2 regions of the Psychrobacillus sp. FSL K6-2843 genome follow, and region 1 is predicted to be linked to the other one. Evidence: predicted binding sites of a transcription regulator. Region 1 holds the regulator's gene; the other holds the start of a gene.
The links. Region 1 encodes CtsR, which represses protease genes until heat stress. Its sites were predicted from a motif close to ATGGTCAATAAAGGTCAAACA; they were not measured.
Positions count from the first base shown of each region.

Region 2: the regulator CtsR is predicted to act here: its motif matches at 1,468-1,488, upstream of clpP (ATP-dependent Clp endopeptidase proteolytic subunit ClpP).

Region 1 covers NZ_CP152021.1:3,997,690-4,001,083, reverse strand. Annotated here, with positions in the region: gene rsgA (ribosome small subunit-dependent GTPase A) at 1-400, shown strand, start outside; gene MKY94_RS20535 (GNAT family N-acetyltransferase) at 412-870, shown strand; gene MKY94_RS20530 (CtsR family transcriptional regulator) at 1,037-1,510, shown strand; gene MKY94_RS20525 (UvrB/UvrC motif-containing protein) at 1,526-2,068, shown strand; gene MKY94_RS20520 (protein arginine kinase) at 2,058-3,155, shown strand; gene MKY94_RS20515 (ATP-dependent Clp protease ATP-binding subunit) at 3,152-3,394, shown strand, end outside.
Region 2 covers NZ_CP152021.1:3,043,077-3,046,470, forward strand. Annotated here, with positions in the region: gene MKY94_RS15390 (TPM domain-containing protein) at 1-84, opposite strand, end outside; gene MKY94_RS15395 (catalase family peroxidase) at 294-1,235, shown strand; tRNA gene MKY94_RS15400 (tRNA-Arg) at 1,334-1,405, opposite strand; gene clpP (ATP-dependent Clp endopeptidase proteolytic subunit ClpP) at 1,581-2,177, shown strand; gene MKY94_RS15410 (hypothetical protein) at 2,249-2,533, shown strand; gene MKY94_RS15415 (HPr family phosphocarrier protein) at 3,290-3,394, opposite strand, start outside.

The DNA of each region.
Region 1 (3,394 bases):
TGACATTCGAGAGGATGATAGTAAGGGGCGTCACACAACAACTCATAGAGAGCTTTCTTTGTTACCTGGAGGAGGGCTATTGATAGATACACCAGGGATGAGAGAATTTCAGCTATGGGATTCAAGCGAGGGGATTAGCAACAGCTTCCAAGATATAGAAGAGCTTGCAATGCAGTGTCGATTTAGAGACTGTCAGCATAAAAAAGAGCCTGGCTGTACGATTCAGGAGGCTATTCGTTCTGGTGTGCTTAAAGAGGATCGTTATAGGAGCTATGTAAAATTATTACGTGAACTAGCCCATATGGAACGTAAAAACGACTTGGCTGCACAAAAAACAGAGCGAGATAAATGGAAGCAATTAGCTAAAGCCCAAAAAAACAATAAAAAAAGAAAAGTTTAAAGAGGTACTCAATGATTTTATTACTTGATCATCACAATCAATCTGTAGCAGAAGAAATGCTTGAAGTACAGCTTCCGGCTTATCGAAAGGAAGCGGAGATTATCGGTTTTGATGGCATTCCGCAGCTTAAGGAAACTACAGAGGATATTAAAGCTTCTAAAGAAATTTATATAGGAAAGTATGAAAAGGAACAACTGCTTGGTTTTATTTCATATGAAATTAATGGAGATGAAATGGATATCTGTAGGCTAATTGTCCACCCTAATCATTTCAGGAAGGGAATAGCTACTGAGCTGTTAAAATACGTATTGGACCTCGCTCCTGATAGTGTAAGTGTTATAGTAACTACTGGTGCAAAAAATAAACCGGCGCTTACTTTGTACGAAAGACACAACTTTTCCAAAATAAAGGACATTGAAGTAGAGCCTAATTTTTTTATTACACAACTCAAATACAATTCACAAATATAAGAATATAAGTTTACATTTTGATACAACCTAAAACTACTGACAATAAATGTTGGTAGTTTTTTTGTTGTTTTTATGTTAGGCATATCAATTGCACATAAAAAAATTTCGCTATATAATATAGTCAAATATAGTCAAAGTCAGTTTTAATGAGAAGAGGTGAGAGAAGATGAGAAATATATCTGACATTATTGAAGGTTATTTGAAGTCAATTATCGAAGAAGAAAGTAGAGGGCAGATTGAAATAAAGAGAAGTGAAATCGCTGAAAAATTTCACTGTGTTCCCTCGCAAATAAATTATGTTATAAACACTCGATTTACACAGGACCGTGGTTATTTGGTGGAAAGTAAGCGAGGTGGTGGTGGGTATATTCGAATCCTCCGCGTTCGGGCCCATACAAAAGCTGAATTGATTGAGCATATAATACAAAGTCTGGAAGCCGGGGCGTCTGAGTCCGCGACAGAAGATATTGTATTTAGATTATTGGATGAAGAAGTGATAACTAAGCGAGAAGCAAAAATTATTTTAGCAGCCTTAGCCAGAACGACTTTAGCCATCCCACTGCCTGCAAGAGACGATCTAAGAGCAAGAATACTTTGTGCGATGCTATTAACGTTAAAATATGAAAAAAGTGAAAAATGAACGGGGTGTTGAAAAGTGATTTGTGAAAATTGTAAGCAAAGACCGGCCAAAGTGACGGTTACACAGGTGCATAACGGAGAACACTTTGAACGACATTATTGTGAGGTTTGTGCAAATAGCCTACACCCGTTTTATGTTGAATATAAACAAGACCCATTATCTCTCCATCAGCTTCTATCTAATTGGTTTAACCACGCGGATCAGCAGATGGTTCAACAAAAACAACAGAAAACACTTGAATGTAATGAATGTGGCTGGTCTATTGAGAGGTTCTTAGAGGAAGGTAAGTTTGGATGCGCTTCTTGTTATGAAAGCTTTCGTCCTCATTTACCCCAAGTTTTAAAACGTCTGCATAATGGCAATACGACACATATTGGAAAAGCACCAGGGGTACTTGGTGAAAAAATAGCTTTAAAGAAAAGAATTGAAGCGATACGTACACAAATGAAGGATGCTGTCGAGCATGAACAATTTGAGGATGCCGCTAAGCTGAGAGATGAAGTAAAAGAACTAGAAAAACAGCTTGCCGAAGGAGGTGGCGACCACTATGTCGGTTGATAACTTTTTAGATAATTCCAGATCTAGTTGGATGGAAGGGGAAGGAGAGCATTCTGACATTGTGATGAGCACAAGGATCCGATTGGCTAGAAATCTGAATGGATTTCGCTTCCCTCTTGCATTTACAGAGGACGAAGCGCATAAAATTGACCAATCTGTTTCAGCCACTTTGTTGGATGCTGCTGATGAAGCATTGCAAATGAAATTTTCCTCCATTCAGATAAAAGATGTATCTGAGCTCGGACGCCAAGTGTTAGTAGAAAAGCATTTGATCAGTCCCAAATTGGCAAATTCTCCGAATACAGGCTCCGTCCTTTTATCGGAGGATGAATCTGTTAGTCTCATGGTAAATGAAGAGGACCATATTAGGATCCAGTGCCTTTTTCCAGGCCTCCAAATTGAAGAGGCTTATAAACGGGCAGATAATATAGATAGCTTATTGGAAAAAGAATTACCTTACGCATTCGATGAACAGTTTGGATATTTAACAAGTTGCCCTACTAATACGGGCACTGGACTTAGGGCATCAGTTATGATGCATTTACCTGCATTAACGAAAACAAAACAAATGAATCGAATAGTAACCATTATTTCTCGACTTGGAATGGTAGTAAGAGGGATATATGGAGAGGGTAGTGAAGCGCTCGGCAATGTTTATCAGGTATCAAATCAAACGACACTTGGTAAGACTGAGGAGGATATACTTGCTGATCTTCAAAGCATTACGGAACAAATTATTCAAAAAGAAAGAGAAGCACGAGATGCACTATTAAAGCATTCTCCCAATACACTAGAGGATCGTCTTTATCGTTCGTTAGGAACCTTATCCTATGCTCGTCTTATGACAACGGAGGAGGCAGCAAGATGCCTATCCGATGTACGCTTAGGGATAGATATTGGACTTATTCAAGATGTGGATATGTCTATCTTAAATGAATGTATGGTTTTTATGCAGCCAGGATTTTTACAAAAGTATGCTGGTACAACTTTAAATGCTTCGGAGCGTGATATGTTTCGAGCTAAGCTGTTAAGGGAACGTTTGCAAAAAGGAGAAAAAGAGAAAACAAAAGGAGAGGAACCTGCATGATGTTTAATCGATTTACGCAAAGATCGCAAAAAGTTTTACAATTAGCTCAAGAAGAGGCTATTCGCTTAAAGCACGAATCTATAGGAACAGAACATATATTACTTGGACTTATTCGAGAGGGCAGTGGTATTGCGGCAAAAGCTTTAGAAGCAATTGAAGTAGATCCAAAAGTAATAGAAGCAGGTATTGAGGAGCTAGTTGGAACTGGGGCAGAGGAAGTCGGCCCTATTGTTCACTAT
Region 2 (3,394 bases), 950 kb from region 1:
AATGTTAGATGCAGCTCCTGTCGTTAACGGAAATAATAGAGAAACTAATATTATACTAACTAGCAACTGTATAGTTCTTTTCAATAGCACCTATCTCCCTTCAAATTTAACTCTCACCCTTTTATCTATTTAAAGCCTCTATTTTACTTTATTCCAAATATTCAAGACTCATTCATTATATGCGAAAACTATCTTATTAATTTTCAAAGGGAGATGTCTTCCCGTTTTGTGGGTTTAATATAGGAAAAGAGTGGTAATGATGAATAGACTGCAATAAAAAAGGAGGTAAAAACATGGAACAAATACATAAAGAGGATTTAACTCCAAAGGAAGCGGTAGATGCACTCGAACAAATTCAAGGGAAATTCCCTGGAGCAAGAAGAGCCCATGCAAAGGGAGATATGTATGAAGCGGTATTTCATCCGAATGGCAATGCGGTACCTTACACTGTAGCGCCTCACCTTCATAGAGAAGCTGTCTCCGCTACCGTCCGTTTTTCCAATAGCCCGCCTAATCCTGCTTCGATAGATTATCTTACCCCGGCAAAAGGACTGGCTGTTCAATTTCAGCTAGCAGATGGCAGTATCACCAATTTAGTGAGTGCTACTGTGCCAATGTTTGTCACTAGCAGCCCTAGAGAATTTATAGATATGATCGAAATATTCACGGATGAAAAAACAGGTATCAAAACTATTGATAGAGGCCTTGCCATGGTAGAGCTGCTCTCTAAAAAATATCCACATAGCAAAAACGTTATTCAAATCATTAAAGAGCAGGCAAAACAGCCGCCAATAAGCTACGCAGAGCTCCATTATTATCCTATACATGCCTTCTATTTCGTCAATAAAGACGGTGTTCGCCAGGCGATTAAATATGAATGGGTTCCTGTTAATGAAACAAAGGACCCTGCTTTGACAAGTAAATCTCTTTCAGCTAATTATTTGACCGAGGAGCTAGATAACAGATTAAACCAGGCACCGGTCGAGTTTGACCTCGTTATCCGCTTAGCGGAGGATGGCGATAATCCAAACGATGCTACAGATATGTGGCCAGAGGAAAGAAGAAAAGTGAATATTGGTCGTTTGGAAATCAAAAATAAAATACATCATAAGGAAGACATTGTTTTTGATCCAACGATTGTACCGGAGGGCATAGAGCTAACAGATGATCCTATACTACACTTTCGTAGTGGCGCATATGCTGAATCATATGAAAGGAGAAGTAAAAATGAGTAAGGAAAATGCAGGGCATTAAAGCTCGACAAAGCATATACTTTCATATCTTGTAAATAAAAAAACACTCGAAGAATTCGAGTGTTTCTAAATGTTATGGACGCCCCTGGAGGGAATCGAACCCCCATCTCAAGAACCGGAATCTTACGTCATATCCATTAAACTACAGGGGCAAGCGACCTTTCTATTATACAAATGGAATAGGAATAATTCAAGTCAACATTTCTAAGCTTAATATTTGACCTTCCTTGACCATTCCATGTATGATAAAGTTACAACTGAGGTAGAATTTCTCAGTACACAAATAAAAATAAAAAATATAACCACCTTTGAAGGAGGCAATCCAGGATGAATTTAATTCCTACAGTTATTGAACAAACAAATCGCGGTGAGCGTGCCTATGACATCTATTCAAGATTGTTAAAAGACCGCATCATCATGCTTGGTAGTGCGATTGATGACAACGTGTCAAACTCTATCGTTGCTCAGCTTTTATTCCTAGAAGCGGAAGATCCAGAAAAGGATATCTCCATCTACATCAATAGCCCAGGCGGAAGTATTACTGCTGGTATGGCTATCTACGATACAATGCAATTCATCAAACCAGACGTACAAACTATTTGTATCGGTATGGCAGCATCAATGGGTGCTTTCTTACTTACTGCTGGAACAAAAGGAAAACGCTATGCACTTCCAAACGCAGAGGTAATGATTCACCAACCACTTGGTGGAGCTCAAGGGCAAGCAACAGAAATCGAGATCGCTGCAAAACGCATCTTGTTCTTACGCGATAAATTAAACCACATTATGTCTGAGCGCACTGGACAGCCACTTGAAGTCGTTTCAAGAGACACAGACCGCGATAACTTCATGACAGCAGAACGTGCAAAAGAATACGGTCTAATCGATCATATCATCGCACGCAGCGAAATGAAAAAAGACTAATAACACAAAAAAATCCAAGCGAGCTCCTGCTCCCTTGGATTTTTTAATAAAGCTTTTCTGTCAATTTAGTAATGAAAGGTTGTGTAACTATTCTATTTCAAATAACTTCTTTATTAATCATTCTATTTTTAGTAATCTATACCTTCAGCCTACAAAGCAAAATTAGAAAATTAGAAGAACAGCAGGACCTTCATTTTATCGGTGACGAGGATTTAGAAAAACAAATTTTAGAAATGAATAATAACGGCAGTAGCCTAGTGGAAATTGTCAAATTCGTTCGAAATGAAACAAATTTAGGGCTAGTCCCCGCAAAAAAATACGTAGATAAGATCATTAACAACGACTTTTCTTCCTAGCATAAAAGAGTTTACTTTGTATTCTCTTAAAATTGAATAATGAAGCATGACGGAAATTAGATAACTTATTTTTCCCATACGACTTTCTATTCCTACACCACCTATGATTGCAGCGTCAGGCGGCGACTCCAGTGGGATCAGTGAGGCAGATAAGACATCACAACCGCGCGCGTAAGCGACGGGTGATGGCTTATCGCTCACCCCACGGAACGCGTCCGCCTAAAGCGGAAATCTCTCCTCTCTCCTTCATTCTTTTCAAGTAACTATAAATAGTCGAGTAAGTTTTTCCACATGACTTTCTATTCCTACACCACCTGTGATTGCAGCGGCAGGCGGCGACTCCAGTGGGATCAGTGAGGCAGATAAGACATCACAACCGCGCGCGTAAGCGACGGGTGATGGTTTATCGCCCACCCCATGGAAAGCGACCGCCTAAAGCGGAAATCTCTTCTCTCTCCTTCATTCTTTTCAAGTATCTGTATAAATAGTTGAATAAGTTTTTCCACATGACTTTCTATTCCTACACAACATGTGATTGAAGCGGCAGGCGGCGACTCCAGTGGGATCCGTGAGGCAGATAAGACATCACAACCGCGCGCGTAAGCGACGGATGATGGCTTATCGCTCACCCCACGGAACGCGTCCGCCTATAGCGGAAATCTACCAACTATTAGTCATGCTTTTCAAGGAGATACATACGAATAAAAAAAGCTGCCATACAATCCTTACCGGATCATACAACAGCCTTACGATTAATTATTCTGCTTTAGAAATGAATTTAGCTAGTGATTCTACTGCTTCTGCTTCGTCAGAGCCCTCAGCACTTAAAGTGATGGTAGCACCCTTGCTTATCGCTAAGCT